2 regions of the Streptomyces yunnanensis genome follow, and region 1 is predicted to be linked to the other one. Evidence: riboswitches for the same ligand, from Rfam matches in the RefSeq annotation. Region 1 holds a riboswitch; the other holds the start of a gene.
The links. A riboswitch is a leader RNA that binds a small molecule or an ion and turns the genes downstream of it on or off. The one in region 1 is predicted to bind ZMP and ZTP.

Region 1 (7,160 bases):
CGGGCGCCCTCGACGACCTTGACGAAGACCACCGGCGAGAGCGGGCGGAAGGTGCCGGTGCCCTCCAGCCGCAGCGGGAAGGGGCGGCAGACGGCGGCGACCGTGGCGAGGTGCCGCTCGATGTCGGGCAGCGCGTCGGCGTCCACCGCGGTCGGTGGGAGGAGGGTGATGTGCGTGGGGATGCCGCGGGCGGCCGGGTCGCCGAAGCCCTCGCGCTTCCGTTGGAGGAAGCTGCCGTGCGGCTCCGGGACCGCGAGCGAAACGCCGAGCGTTACGGTCCCCACTGCGTTCTCCCTCCTGACGTGTGCATGCGCGCCGCGTGGGCGCGCACCCTTCCCAGTGTGCCGGGGACGGACCCGAAGGCGCGTCCCCGGCCGTCCCCGGACGGTCAGCCCTTGGCCGGCAGGAACCCGATCCGGTCGTAGGTGGCGGCCAGCGTCTCGGCCGCCACCGCGCGGGCCTTCTCGGCGCCCTTGGCCAGGATCGTGTCCAGCGTCTCCGGGTCGTCGAGGTATTCCTGCGTACGGGTCCGGAACGGTGTGACGAAGTCGACCATCGTCTCGGCCAGGTCCGTCTTCAGCGCGCCGTACATCTTGCCCTCGTAGGAGCGCTCCAGCGAGGGGATGTCCTCGCCGGTGAGGGTGGACAGGATGGTGAGGAGGTTGCTGACGCCGGGCTTGGCCTCCCGGTCGAAGCGGATCACCGTGTCGGTGTCCGTCACGGCGCTCTTGATCTTCTTCGCGGTGACCTTGGGGTCGTCGAGGAGGTCGATGATGCCCTTCGGCGAGGACGCCGACTTACTCATCTTGATCGACGGGTCCTGAAGATCGAAGATCTTCGCCGTCTCCTTGACGATGTACGGGTTCGGGACCGTGAAGGTGTCGCCGAAGCGGGTGTTGAAGCGGTCCGCGAGGTCGCGGGTCAGCTCCAGGTGCTGGCGCTGGTCCTCGCCGACCGGGACCTGGTCGGCCTGGTACAGCAGGATGTCGGCGACCATCAGGACGGGGTAGGTGAACAGGCCGACCGTCGTCCGATCCGTGCCCTGCTTCGCCGACTTGTCCTTGAACTGCGTCATCCGGGACGCCTCACCGAAGCCGGTGACGCAGTTCATCACCCAGGCGAGCTGGGCGTGCTCGGGGACGTGGCTCTGCACGAAGAGCGTGCAGCGCTCCGGGTCGAGACCGGCGGCCAGCAGCTGGGCCGCGGCGATCCGGGTGTTGCGGCGGAGCTCGGCGGGGTCCTGCGGAACGGTGATCGCGTGCAGGTCGACCACCATGTAGAAGGCGTCGTGGGACTCCTGGAGCGCCACCCACTGGCGCACCGCACCGAGGTAGTTGCCGAGGTGGAAGGAGCCGGCGGTGGGCTGGATTCCGGAGAGCACACGAGGCGGACGCGGCATGGCGGAGCCATTCCCCTTGGGGTGGTGGTGGGTGGCGGACGGGCGATCGAGAGCCATGGCAAGCATTGTCTCAGGTCCGCCGGGGGCCCGGGCGTGGAGGCCCGCAGGGGGTGGCCGAACACATCCCGTAGGGGACGCGGGCGCCCCCTGCGGGCCACAACGTGGGGGTGGTGAGGGGTATTCCCGGTGCTCCCCGTGCTCCCCGTGCTCCCGGTGCTCCCGTGCTCCGGGGGTCAGGCGCCCAGGGGCAGGCCCGGTGCCGGGTGGGCGGCCATCAGGTCCGCCACCTCCTTGCGGATCGTCGCCAGCGCCTCCTCGTCGGCGCTGCCCGCGGCCCGCACGCCGCGGTCGATCCACTCCGCGACCTTGGGCATGTCCGCCGTCCCCAGCCCGCGCGAGGTCAGCGACGGGGTGCCGATCCGGATGCCGGACGGGTCGAACGGCTTGCGCGGGTCGAACGGCACGGTGTTGTAGTTCACCACGATCCCGGCCCGGTCCAGGGCCTTGGCGGCGACCTTGCCGGGCACCTCCTTCGACGTCAGGTCGATCAGCACCAGGTGGTTGTCGGTGCCGCCGGAGACCAGGTCGAAGCCGCGCGCCAGCAGTGCCTCGGCGAGCGCCTTGGCGTTGGCGACGACGGCGTGCGCGTACTCCCGGAAGGACGGCGCGGACGCCTCGCGCAGCGCCACCGCGATGGCGGCCGTGGTGTGGTTGTGCGGCCCGCCCTGCAGGCCGGGGAAGACCGCCTTGTCGATCGCCTTGGCGTGGGTGGCGCGGGACATCAGCATCGCGCCGCGCGGGCCGCGCAGCGTCTTGTGGGTGGTGGTCGCCACGACGTCGGCGTGCGGCACGGGGGAGGGGTGCGCGCCGCCCGCCACCAGACCGGCGATGTGCGCGATGTCCGCGACGAGCACCGCGTCGACCTCCCGCGCGATCGCGCCGAAGGCGGCGAAGTCGATGGTCCGCGGGACGGCCGTGCCGCCACAGAAGATGATCTTCGGGCGCTCCTTCAGGGCCAGGTCGCGCACCTGGTCGAAGTCGATCCGCCCGGTGTCGGCCCGTACGCCGTACTGCACCCCGTTGAACCACGTCCCGGTCGCCGAGACGCCCCAGCCGTGTGTGAGGTGCCCGCCCATCGGCAGCGACATGCCCAGCACCGTGTCGCCGGGGGAGGCGAAGGCGAGGTACACGGCGAGGTTCGCGGGCGAGCCGGAGTACGGCTGGACGTTGGCGTGCTCGACGCCGAAGAGGGCCTTGGCGCGCTCGACGGCCAGCGTCTCCACGAGGTCGATGTTCTGCTGGCCCTCGTAGTAGCGGCGGCCCGGGTAGCCCTCGCTGTACTTGTTCTGCAGGACCGTTCCGGTGGCCTCCAGCACGGCCGCGGAGACGTAGTTCTCACTGGGGATCAGCCGCAGGGTGTCGGCCTGGAGCTGCTCCTCTGCGTCGACCAGCGCGGCGAGTTCGGGGTCGGCGGCGTGCAGGGCGGGATGGGTGGCGGGATGGGCCGTCATGGCGTCCTCCGGGGCGATCGATCGGTGGTCGGTCGTGGTCCCGGGGTACCCAGGCGGGCGGCACCTCGTAGGCGTGTGGCCGCGCACCGCTCCCTCGGGGTCCGTTCCCCGTACGCCAGTCGCGGCTGCGCACCGGAAGTCTAAGGGTTGCCCGCGAAGTCCCGCCTGTCGTCCGGCGCGCCCCGGCCGACGCCGGGAGGTGCCCCCGGGCACGCGCCGCCGCCGCACCGGGCGGAGGGCCGGCCGGGGGACCGGTGCATGGTCTGCGGACGCCCGCCCCCGGGCCCGACAATGGAAGGGACGGGGAGGCCGCAGGAGCAACGAGAGGCCGGAGCGCACGGCGGCGGGGGCCGGCCCTCGCCGATACGGTCGGGCCCGCCGGTCCGGCCCACCGGACGGAGGCAGCCGTGACATCCACGGAAGCGTTCATCGCCGCCGCCGAGGCCCACAGCGCGCACAACTACCAGCCGCTCCCCGTCGTCGTGGCCACCGCCGAGGGCGCCTGGATGACCGACGTCACCGGCCGCCGCTACCTGGACCTGCTCGCCGGGTACTCCGCGCTCAACTTCGGCCACCGCAACCGCCGCCTGCTGGACGCCGCGCGCGCCCAGCTGGAGCGGGTCACGCTCACCTCCCGCGCCTTCCACCACGACCGTTTCGCCGACTTCTGCACCCAGCTCGCCGACCTGTGCGGGATGGAACTCGTCCTGCCGATGAACACCGGCACGGAGGCGGTGGAGACCGCCGTCAAGACGGTCCGCAAGTGGGGCTACAAGGTCAAGGGCGTCCCCGACGGCCGGGCCCGGATCGTCGTCGCGGAGAACAACTTCCACGGCCGGTCCACCACCGTCGTCTCCTTCTCCACCGACCCCGAGGCCCGCGCCGACTTCGGCCCGTACACCCCCGGCTTCACCGTCGTCCCCTACGGCGACCTGGCCGCCCTGGACGCGGCCGTCGACGCGGACACCGTCGCCGTGCTGCTGGAGCCGATCCAGGGCGAGGCCGGCGTCGTGGTGCCGCCGCGCGGCTACCTGGCCGGCGTGTGCGAGCTGACCCGGGCCCGGAACGTGCTCTTCGTCGCCGACGAGATCCAGTCCGGGCTCGGCCGCACCGGGACCACCTTCGCCTGCGAACACGAGGGCGTGGTGCCCGACGTGTACGTACTGGGCAAGGCGCTGGGCGGCGGGGTGGTGCCGGTGTCCGCGGTGGTGTCGTCCCGCGAGGTGCTGGGGGTCTTCCGGCCCGGCGAGCACGGCTCGACGTTCGGCGGCAACCCGCTGGCCTGCGCGGTCGGCCTGGAGGTGATCGCGCTGCTGCGCACCGGCGAGTACCAGCGGCGGGCCGCCGAACTCGGCGACCACCTGCACCGCGCGCTGGCGCCGCTGGTGGGCGGCGGCGCGGTGGACGCGGTCCGTGGCCGCGGCCTGTGGGCCGGCATCGACGTCAACCCCTCCCGCGGGGACGGCCGGGCCGTGGCCGAACGGCTGCTGGCCCGCGGCGTCCTGGTCAAGGAGACCCACGACGCGACGATCCGGATCGCCCCGCCGCTGGTCATCAGCGAGGAGGACCTCGACTGGGGCCTGGCCCGACTCCGCGAGGTGCTGGGCGTCTAGGGCGTGCGGCGTGCGGGTGGAGCGTGCGCGCCGGGCCCGGCCGGGTGCCCCCTGCCCCCGTGGCCCGGTGGCGCCGTACAGTCGGGCCATGTTGCTCGGGATGATCTGTGCGCTGGCGTCCGCCGTGTGCTTCGGTACCGCGTCCGTGTTCCAGGCCGTGGCGGCCCGGGACACCCCGACCGGCACCGGGTCCGGCGTTGACGCCCGGCTGCTGCTGCGGGTGCTGACGCAGTGGCGGTATCTGCTCGGACTGGCGCTGGACGGGCTGGGGTTCCTGCTGGAGCTGGTGGCGCTGCGGACGCTGCCGATCTACACGGTCGGCGCGGCGCTGGCGGCGACCCTGGCGGTGACCGCGGTGGTCGCCGCGCCGGTCCTGGGCGTCCGCCTCCGGCGTGCGGAGTGGGGCGCGGTCGCGGTGGTCTGCGGCGGCCTGGCCCTGCTGGCGCTGTCGTCCGGCGCCGAGGGGCACCGCGCCGGCACCCCCGCGCTGCGGATCGGGGTGCTGGTCTGCGCGCTCGCCCTGCTGGCCGGCGGCGCCCTGGCCGGCCGTCTCCCGGACCGGGCCCGCGCCGCCGCGCTCGGCCTCGGCGCGGGCTTCGGCTTCGGTGTCGTCGAGGTGGCGGTGCGGCTCATCGACGGCTTCGGGCCGGCCGACCTGCTCGCCAATCCCGCCAGCTACGCGCTGCTGATCGGCGGGGCCGCCGCCTTCCTGCTGCTGACCGCCGCCCTGCAGCGCGGCGCGGTCACCACCGCCACCGCCGGCATGGTGATCGGCGAGACGCTCGGCCCGGCCGTGGTCGGCGTCGCCTGGCTCGGCGACCGCACCCGCGAGGGGCTGGCCCCGCTGGCCGTCGCAGGTTTCGCGCTGGCCGTCGCGGGGGCGCTGGCGCTGGCCCGGTTCGGCGAGGCGCCGGCCGCGCACCCCGCCGAGCCGGCGGCCGAACCCGGTCCCGCCCCGTTGGCCGCGGAACGCCCCTGAGCGGGCCCGGTCAGTCGCCCGGCGGCAGCGCCCGCAGCAGGGCGTCCAGGATGGTCGCGAAGGAGTGCTCCGGCGGGCGGCCGTAGGGGATGACCAGCGCGTCCCGGGCGACCGCGGGGCCCGCCGGGTCGGTGAACTGCGCCAGTCCCTGCACCGCCAGCCCCTGCCACAGCGCGGCCCGGGTGATGGACTGCTCGGTCCCGGCCGGGAGTTCCAGCACCGCGTGCAGCCCGGCGGCGATCCCCGAGACGTGCACGTGCGGGGCGTGCTCGGCCAGCGCGGCCACCAGCTGGTCGCGCCGCCGCCGGTAGCGCAGCCGCATCCCGCGGACATGCCGGTCGTACGCCCCCGAGGACATGAACTCGGCCAGGGTGAGCTGGTCCAGCGACCCGGACTGCCACTCGCCGGTCGCCTTGATCTCCAGCACCCGGTCGATCAGCCGGTCCGGCACCACCATCCAGGCCAGCCGCAGCGCCGGGGCCAGGCTCTTGCTGGCGGTGCCCAGATAGACGACGTGGTCGGGGTCGAGCCCCTGGAGGGCGCCGACCGGCTGCCGGTCGTAGCGGAACTCGCCGTCGTAGTCGTCCTCCAGGACGTAACCACCTCTGGAACGGGCCCAGTTGACCGCGGCGGCCCGCCGGTCCGGGTGCAGCGGGACGCCGGTGGGGAACTGGTGCGCGGGGGTGAGCAGGGCCGCCCGCAGGTGGTCCAGGTCGGCCAGCAGGCCGGTGTCCGCGCCGTGGGCGTCGACCGGGAGCGGGACGGTGCCGAGCCCGGCGCGGGTGATGACGTCGCGGTGGAAGGGCAGTCCGTAGGACTCGGTGGCGACCCGGCCGGGCGTGCCGCCGCGCGGCTTCAGCGCCCGGCACAGCAGCCCCAACCCCTGCATGAACCCCGCGCAGATCACGATCCGGTCCGGATCGGTGCGGACGCCGCGGACCCGGGCGAGGTAGTCGGCGAGCACCGCGCGCAGCTCGGGGCGGCCGGCCGCGGTGCCGTATCCGAACGCCTCGTTGGGCGCGGCGGTCAGCGCCCGGCGGGCCGCCGCCAGCCAGGCGGTTCGGGGGAAGGCCGAGACGTCCGGGGTGCCGGGGGTGAGGTCGAAGCGCGGCCCGGCGGCGGTCGGGGACGGCGGGCCCGGGGTGCGCCGGGGTGCCCCGCCGCCGGCCCGCGGCAGCACGCGCTCGGCGACCTCGGTGCCGGAGCCCTGGCGGGCGCACAGCCAGCCCTCGGCGACCAGTTCCGCGTAGGCGTCGGCGACGGTGTTGCGGGCGATGCCGAGGTCGGTGGCGAGGGAACGGGAGGACGGCAGCCGGGTGCCGGGCGTCAGCCGCCCGGACCGCACGGCCTCGCGCAGCGCGCTCATCAGGGAGGCCCGCACCCCGCCCGGCCCGTCGAGGTCCAGGTGCAGGTCCCGCCCGAGATCCCGACCGAAAGTGGCCCGCGATTTCTCCATGGAAGTGGACCATACTCCTGTGCCACTCACCCCGTAGCGTCAAGGTCATGACGAACCAGACGACACCTTCCGCAGCCCAGCAGGCCCCCGCCGGGGCGGGCCACCACCACGGCCCCCGGATGCGCTGGGCCAAGCTCGCCCCCGAGGTCTACAAGGCCATGATCGCGCTGGACGCGGCGGCCAAGAAGGGCCTCGACGGGAC
Region 2 (7,160 bases), 4.3 Mb from region 1:
CCGACCTCACCGACGAGGAGCTGGCCGGCCTCGGGAGCTTCCTCCTGGGCGCGGGGCTGGACACCACCTCGAACATGCTCTCGCTCGGCACCTTCGCCCTGCTGACCCATCCGGACCAGGCCGACGCCCTGCGCGCCGATCCCGGCCTCGCCGAGCAGGCGGTGGAGGAGCTGATGCGCTACCTCACCATCGCCCACACCGGGGTCCGGGCGGCGCTGGAGGACATCGAGCTGGACGGGCAGTCGATCAGGGCCGGGGAGTCGGTCACCGTCTCCCTCCAGGCCGCCAACCGCGACCCGGAGCGCTTCCCCGACCCGGACCGCCTGGACCTGCGGCGCAAGGCCACCGGCCATCTCGCCTTCGGCCACGGCATCCACCAGTGCCTGGGCCAGCAGTTGGCCCGCGTCGAGATGCGGGTGGCCTTCCCCGCGCTGCTCACCCGCTTCCCGACGCTGCGGCTGGCCGTACCGCCGCACGAGGTGCCGCTGCGCAACGACCTGTCCATGCACGGGGTGCAGCGCCTCCCCGTCACCTGGGACGCCGCGTAGGGCCCGGCGCCGCCCGGTGTCCGGGGTGTGCCCGTCCGCGGCCGGCGGCCGGGCACACCCCGTCGGCACACCGGCGGCTGACGGATCGTCAGGCCCCGAGACCGTCAGACCCCGAACGCCGCCGCGTACCGGATCACTCCGCTCGGCACGGCGTGGGACGCGTCCGGCACGAGCGCCATCAGCGCCTCGTCGGGCACGTCGAACGGGGCCAGGATGCCGAAGCGGGACGCCGGGACGAAGCCGAACCGCGGGTATTAGACGGGGGGCCGAGGACCACCACCAGGCCCTCGCCCTCCGCCCGGGCGGCGTCGAGTGCGGCGCGGACGGCGGCCGTCCCGGCGCCCTGGCGCTGGTGAGTCGGCAGCACGGCGCACGGAGCCAGCGCCAGCGCGGGCCGGCCGTCGATGTGGCAGCGGGTGAGCAGGGCGTGCCCGGCGGGGGTGCCGTCCGGTGCCCGGGACACCAGGGAGAGCCGACGACCGGCGCGATCCGGCGCCGAGGTCCGGGACGCGGTGACAGGGACCCGACGCTCACACTCGCGCCGCGGACCCCACCCTCGCTTTTTCTGTGCGCCACACCGCTCAGCAGTCGCAGCAGCCACAACCATCGCAACAGTCACAGCCTTCGCAGCAGCAGACGCAGCCGTCACCGCTGTTGCAGCAGTCGCAACAGTCGCAGCTGTGGCAGCAGCCCTCGCGCGTCTTGCGCGACCACGGCCCCTCGAACTCCGACGCGCAGCAGACCTTGCAGGTGCAGCACAGCCCGATGGCCACCGCGCAGCCCGCCCAGAAGCCGCGCGGCTGCTTCGGCGGCTGCGGGAAGTGCGGCGACCGACCGTCGCCGCCGCCCGAGCCGCCGTACCCGCCGCCGTAGCCACCGCCCGAACCGCCGGGCGGAACCGGCCCGCCGCCGGCCGGGGCCTGCGGGATGTTCAGGTGCTGCTGACCACCGGCGTACGGACCGCCGACCGGCGGCTGCCCGTACGGGGAACCCCCGTTGGGCACGCCCCCGTTCCCGTACGGGTTCCCGTAGGGGTTGTTCCCGTGGGGATTGTCGGCGTACGGGTTCCCGCCCTGCGGGTCGTAGGGACCGGGCGTCGCGCCGTGGCCCTGGTGGGAGCAGGAGGACGTCCCGAAGGCGCGGTCCACCGAGCGCCGCAGTTCGTGCACCAGCAGCACATGGACCAGGGCGGAGTCGGTGAACTCCACGTCGCGCAGCGCCAGTCGGATGCCGTGCAGTGCGTCGTCGCACAGCCGGCGGGCCTCGGCCAGGCCGGCGCCGGTGGCGGTGATCGGGTTCCAGGCGCCCTCGGCGGCGTCCGCCGTACGGTCCTCCACGGCGTCGAGGAGGTGGGCCAGCCGGCCGAAGAGCCGGCCGGCCTCGGCCAGCGGCGCGGCGTTGCCGGGCCGGCCCGCCAGCACCGCGGTGTGTGCGAAGGCCGCGGCGGTGGCCGTCTCGGTCGGCTCGGTGATCACCGTCAGCAGCGTCCCGGGGCGGGCCAGTTCCTCGATGCCCAACTGCCGGTCCACCGCGTCGACGAGGACGGCGGTGTCGAAGCCGAGCGCGGCGCCGGTGCGGGCCCCGGCCCGGTCCCAGCCCGCGGCGACCCGGCGCGCCGCGGCGGCCATCGGACGGCGGCGCAGCACCCCGTTCCCGTCGGCGACGTGGTCACGGATCTTCGCCGAGGCGAGGACGAGGGACACCGACGCCGCGAGGCGCGCGCCCTCCCCCTGGGCGACCGAGGCGGTGCGCATCCCGCGCAGGGGGCAGGGGCCGGCGGTGCGGCGTCGGAGTTCGGCCCGGCCGGACTGGGCGTCGGTCAGCACCGAGACGATCAGCCCGTCGTAGTTGGTGACGATCCGTGCGAACTGGCCGTGGTCGGCGCGCAGCGCCAGGCACAGGCCGCACAGGTGGGCCATCCACTCGGTCTTGAGCCCTTGGGTCAGCCGATGGGTACAGGGCCTGACGATTCCGAACATGTAAGAGCAAACCCCCCGTGTGACATGAGCATGAGCCGGCAGCTGCGGCGGCAGCGCATGCTACCGACCGGGCCCGTGACCTGCGCGCACACCCCGCGCGCGGGGCAACACCCCAGGCACCGAACCGGCATCGAACCGGCATTACGCCGAGCCCCGCACCGGGCCGCACCCTGACCGGATCACCCCGCCCACCCCCGCCGCCATTCACCCTTTCTGCTGATACCACCGGGCCGCCCCGCCTGGGAGCATGACGGCGCCACCGCGCGGACGACCGGGCCGCGCCCGCGCCCGGCACTCGACCGACGGTCCTCTTCCGGCATTTGGAGTCCCATGAAGGCGACGAGGTATCTGGCCGCGGCGTGTGCCGCGAGTGCGGCACTGGGCATGGGAACGGCCTCCGCCACGGCGCCGGCCGCGCCGGGCCCGGCCCTCCCCCGTGCGGTCCGGGCCACCGCGGCCCACGGCGTCCTGCTCACCGAGGCGGACAACGGCCGGACGCTGACCGTGCGCACCGGGGACGTGATCGAGGTCCGGCTCACCGGTGAGCGCACCGGCGGCACGACCTACACCTGGAGCGCCCCGGCCGCCGGCGGCACCGCGGTGCTCCGGCGCACGACGGCCGGCGTGACACCGGCCGGGGGCGCCACCGGACGCTTCGTCGCGGCCGGGCGGGGCACCGCCACGCTCACCGCGCAGCGGACCTGTCACGCCTCGCCCGGCTCGCTCTGCGCGCACCTGGTCCTGCTCTGGAAGGCCACGGTCACGGTGGCCTGATCGGGCCTCAGCCCGCCGCCCCCAGCTGCCGGGTGGCGGCGTCGACGGTCTGGGTGAGCAGGGTGGCGATGGTCATCGGGCCGACACCGCCGGGCACGGGGGTGATCAGGCTCGCGACCGCCGCCGCGGACGGGAAATCGACGTCGCCGACGTTCCCGGGGTTGTAGCCGGCGTCGATGACGACGGCTCCGGGCTTGAGCTGGTCGCCGTGGAGGAAGCGGGGACGGCCGACCGCGGCGATCAGCACATCGGCCTCCCTGGTGTGGGCGGCGAGGTCGGTGGTGCGGGAGTGGCAGTAGGTGACGGTGGCGTTGCGGCCAAGCAGCAGCATCCCCACGGGCTTGCCCAGGATCGCGCTGCGCCCGACGACCACCGCGTGCCTGCCGGTCAGATCGACGTCGTAGTGGTCCAGGAGGCGCACGATGCCGCCGGGGGTGCAGGACGCGAAGCCGTCCATGCCGAGGCTCATCGCGGCGAAGGAGTGCGCGGTGACCCCGTCGACGTCCTTCTCGGGGGCGATGGCCTCGAAGGCGGCGCGCTCGTCGATGTGCGGACCGACCGGGTGCTGGAGCAGGATGCCGTGCACGCCGGAGTCGTCCGACAACTCGCCGATGGTGTCGACCAGTTGGGCGGTGGTGGTGTCGGCGGGCAGCGCGATGTGCCGCGACCGGACGCCGGCCTTGGCGCAGCGGTTGCGCTTCATCCGGACGTAGGTGATCGAGGCCGGGTCGTCGCCCACGAGGACGGTGGCCAGGCACGGCGCCCGGCCGGTGCGCGCGGCGAGTGCCGCGGCGCGCTCGGCGGCCTCCTCGACCATCTGGCGGGCGAGCGCGCTGCCGTCCATCAGGCGGGCGGTGGGGGACGTGGTCTGCGACATGGCGCCTCCTGAGCGTCGTACGTCGTACGGGATCGCCCAGGCGCACGGCATTGGCCGAAGTGGCCGAGCCGCTTCCCGGTGGTACTCCACCCAAGCGCCAGTCACGGCTCGCGCACCACTTTAGGCGATGGCCGGGAGACGGTGGGAACGGGCGTTCGCGGGCGGCGGCGCGGGCCGCCCGGGGTCAGGGGAACTGTTGCCCCGGACTGGAGGTGTACGGCGCACTGGCGGCCTCCCATTGGCTGAGGATGCCGTCCCAGTCGTGCTGGGCGACGGTGACGGCACTGGGATCCCAGGTGGGCGCCGGGGCCACCGGTGGCGGTGGGGGCGACCAGGCGGCATGGGACTCCTGTGGCGTCCAGGAGGCATAGGGATCCTGTGGCGCCGCCCATGCGGCGGGGTGGCCGGACGACGCCCAGGTGGCGTGCGGCTCGTACGGGGGCTGGGGCGGTGGGGCCTCGGTGCGGGGCAGGTGGCCGGCGTCGGCCGGGGCGGTGGGTTGGACGTCGGCCATCCGTCGATGGCGGCCGATCCGGTCCGGGGCCGCGGGACGGGCGGTGTGGGACTCGGCGGCGAGCTGGTGGGCGCGGGCGGCCAGGATCGTCACATCCAGGCCCAGTTCGGCGGCGAGCGCGGAGAGGTCGGCGCCGGTGTGGTGACTGTGCACCAGGACCGCGTCCAACGCCGGTGACCAGGCCGGTTCGGTGACGGGTGGGGGCGTGGGGGCGGGCGGCGGCATGGGGGCGGGCGCGGGCGCGGCCGGGCGCGGGGGGATGCGGGTGGCGTCCGGCGGGGCGGCCGGGGCGACGGGGATGGAGGTCGCGCTGCCGGCGGTGGTGGCCCGGGGCCAGCCGTTGCCGATCGCGGCTGCGGCGGCCGCCGCCGCGGCGGCCGCGGCGGCCGGCGAGATGGGCCGGTGCGACTCCGGCCGCTCCGGCCGCTCCGAGGTGTCGGCCCGGCGGGCGGCGCGGCGCTCCCTGGCGGACTCGTCGAGCAGGCTCTTGGCCACCGCACGGGCGTCGTCCTTGCCGACGGTACGGCGGGCTAGGCGCACCTCGCGGGCGTCGAGGCCGAGCAGATCGGCGACCACCTCGTCGCTGCCCACGGTCACCGCGAAGGCGGCCAGGGTCCGCGAGCGGCGGGCCTCGGCCTCGTCGAGGAGTCCTTGCGTCCGGCGGACCTCGTCATCGCTGATGCAAAACGCCTGTGCGAGTACCGCGTGGCGCTCCCACAACTCCCTCGGTTCCATGTCAGCGTCAACGTCTTTTGGCCGGTGTTGGTCCGGTTCTCAATGAGAGATCACTGTAAGAGGTGATATTCCCTGCATCGCGCGCAGTGCTTTGGGATGTTATGAGACGGGGCATACGGGGCCGACCGGGCGTATCCGCAGTGACCGATCGTCGGGACGCATCGTTTCAAGGGCCATGAGTGTTCCCTCATCCGTCACCGTTGCCGGCCATGGCCGAACCGCCTTCGTTCCCCGCCCTCCGATGGACCCGTCCCTGCCGCCCGGCCCGGAGGTCGCACCCGCGCCGCCGCGGATCAACGCCGAGGTCGTCCGGCAGACCCCCGTGTACGCGGGGCTGGTGAAGATCTGGACGGAGCGGTGCGCGACGGTGCCCGGGGTCGCCGATCCCGAATGGCAACGACTGGTGTCCTACCGGGCGCTGATGGAGGAGACCGAGATGGCGCTGACCGCGCTGCGGCCGCACCGGGCGCCGGACGTACTGCCGCCGCGCCGCACCCTTCCGGTGCCGCCGGCCCGGTACGCGACCGAACTGACACCGGTGCACGGCGGATTGCGGCCGCTCGCACACCCGTGACGGCCCGGCCGGGGAGGGCGGCGCCTCCGCATGCCCGTGGGCCCGGGTGTCGGACCCGGGCCCACTGGGGTGGCGACGCGGTGAAACTCGACGACTAGAGCAGCCCGAGGAAGTCGAGGCCGAGGAGGCCGTGCCGGCCCAGGCCGTCGGCGAGGCGTGCCGACTCCTCGCGACTGTCATCGTCGCGCCGACCCGAGTCGTCACGGCTGTCGCCCTTGCTCTTGCCCTTGCCCTTGTCGCGACCGTGGTCGTCGTCACGGCGACCGTAGTCGTCATCGTCGCGGCGGCCGTAGTCGTCGTCCCGGCGGCCGTAGTCGTCGTCGTAGCGACGGTGCTCGCTGCTGCGCCCGTAACCGTCGTCGTAACGGGCGTGCCCGTGCCGGCCTTCGTGGCTGCCGCCCTTGCCGTGGTGGCGGGCGGGCTTGGCGTGGCACCGGCTGTGGGCGGGGCACAGCGTGGTGTGCGCGCTGCTGGGGGTCGTCGCGGTGGCGGCGCCCGCCGCCGGGACCACCAGGGTGGCCGCGGCGAGGCCGGCCACCGCGAGCCCGCGAGGAATCGAACGAAGCATTCTTCCACCTTTACTCGGCTGGGCAGAAAAGGAACATTCTGCTGCAATCGCGACAATAGGTCGGCCATCCAGCCCTGTGCGGAGACCCGCCGGAGGGTCACCGGAACGCAGCACCGGCCGCGCCACCCCGAGCACACCCCCTGCCGCACGGTGTCACTCCGTCTTCGGCAGCCCTTCCAGCAGGGAGCCCAGGGCCTCCCCGACCAGGCGGGAGACGGTGTTCGGATCGGCGCTGGCCAGTGGCTCCTTGCCGACCACCACGCGCATCAGGCCGATGCCCAGCAGCCAGGACAGCGCCAGATCGCCGCGCAACGCGCCGTCCTCGGCCCGCGAGAGGGTGGCCAGCGCCTCGGCGTACTCGTCGCCAAGTCCCCGCAGCGCCTCGGCGATTTCGTCGCTGCCGCCGATGGAGCGCAGGCAGACCTCCAGCGACCGGTCGGCGCCGGGGCCGCGACCCTCGGCGAGCATGCCGCGCAGCGCGACGTCGAAGAGCCGCTCGGCGGGGGTGCTGCGCAGCTGCTCGTGACCGCCGCGCGCCATCACCTCGCCGAACAGCGCCTTCTTCGATCCGAAGTAGCGGAACAGCAGGGC

Region 2: it holds a riboswitch for ZMP and ZTP, as region 1 does, so the genes downstream of both, MOV08_RS36035 (bifunctional 5,10-methylenetetrahydrofolate dehydrogenase/5,10-methenyltetrahydrofolate cyclohydrolase) here and MOV08_RS17040 (serine hydroxymethyltransferase) in region 1, are expected to answer to the same signal.

What each region holds. Positions count from the first base shown of each region.
Region 1 covers NZ_CP095749.1:3,980,270-3,987,429, reverse strand. Annotated here, with positions in the region: gene MOV08_RS17050 (2'-5' RNA ligase family protein) at 1-284, opposite strand, end outside; gene trpS (tryptophan--tRNA ligase) at 389-1,399, opposite strand; gene MOV08_RS17040 (serine hydroxymethyltransferase) at 1,633-2,910, opposite strand; ZMP/ZTP riboswitch at 2,951-3,043, opposite strand; gene rocD (ornithine--oxo-acid transaminase) at 3,318-4,523, shown strand; gene MOV08_RS17030 (hypothetical protein) at 4,612-5,502, shown strand; gene pdxR (MocR-like pyridoxine biosynthesis transcription factor PdxR) at 5,513-6,958, opposite strand; gene MOV08_RS17020 (carboxymuconolactone decarboxylase family protein) at 7,006-7,160, shown strand, end outside.
Region 2 covers NZ_CP095749.1:8,242,655-8,249,814, reverse strand. Annotated here, with positions in the region: gene MOV08_RS36055 (cytochrome P450) at 1-548, shown strand, start outside; partial or broken gene MOV08_RS36050 (GNAT family N-acetyltransferase) at 653-1,155, opposite strand; gene MOV08_RS36045 (DUF5685 family protein) at 1,130-2,527, opposite strand; gene MOV08_RS36040 (hypothetical protein) at 2,858-3,301, shown strand; gene MOV08_RS36035 (bifunctional 5,10-methylenetetrahydrofolate dehydrogenase/5,10-methenyltetrahydrofolate cyclohydrolase) at 3,309-4,178, opposite strand; ZMP/ZTP riboswitch at 4,206-4,293, opposite strand; gene MOV08_RS36030 (hypothetical protein) at 4,363-5,427, opposite strand; gene MOV08_RS36025 (hypothetical protein) at 5,669-6,001, shown strand; gene MOV08_RS36020 (hypothetical protein) at 6,096-6,569, opposite strand; gene MOV08_RS36015 (TetR/AcrR family transcriptional regulator) at 6,723-7,160, opposite strand, start outside.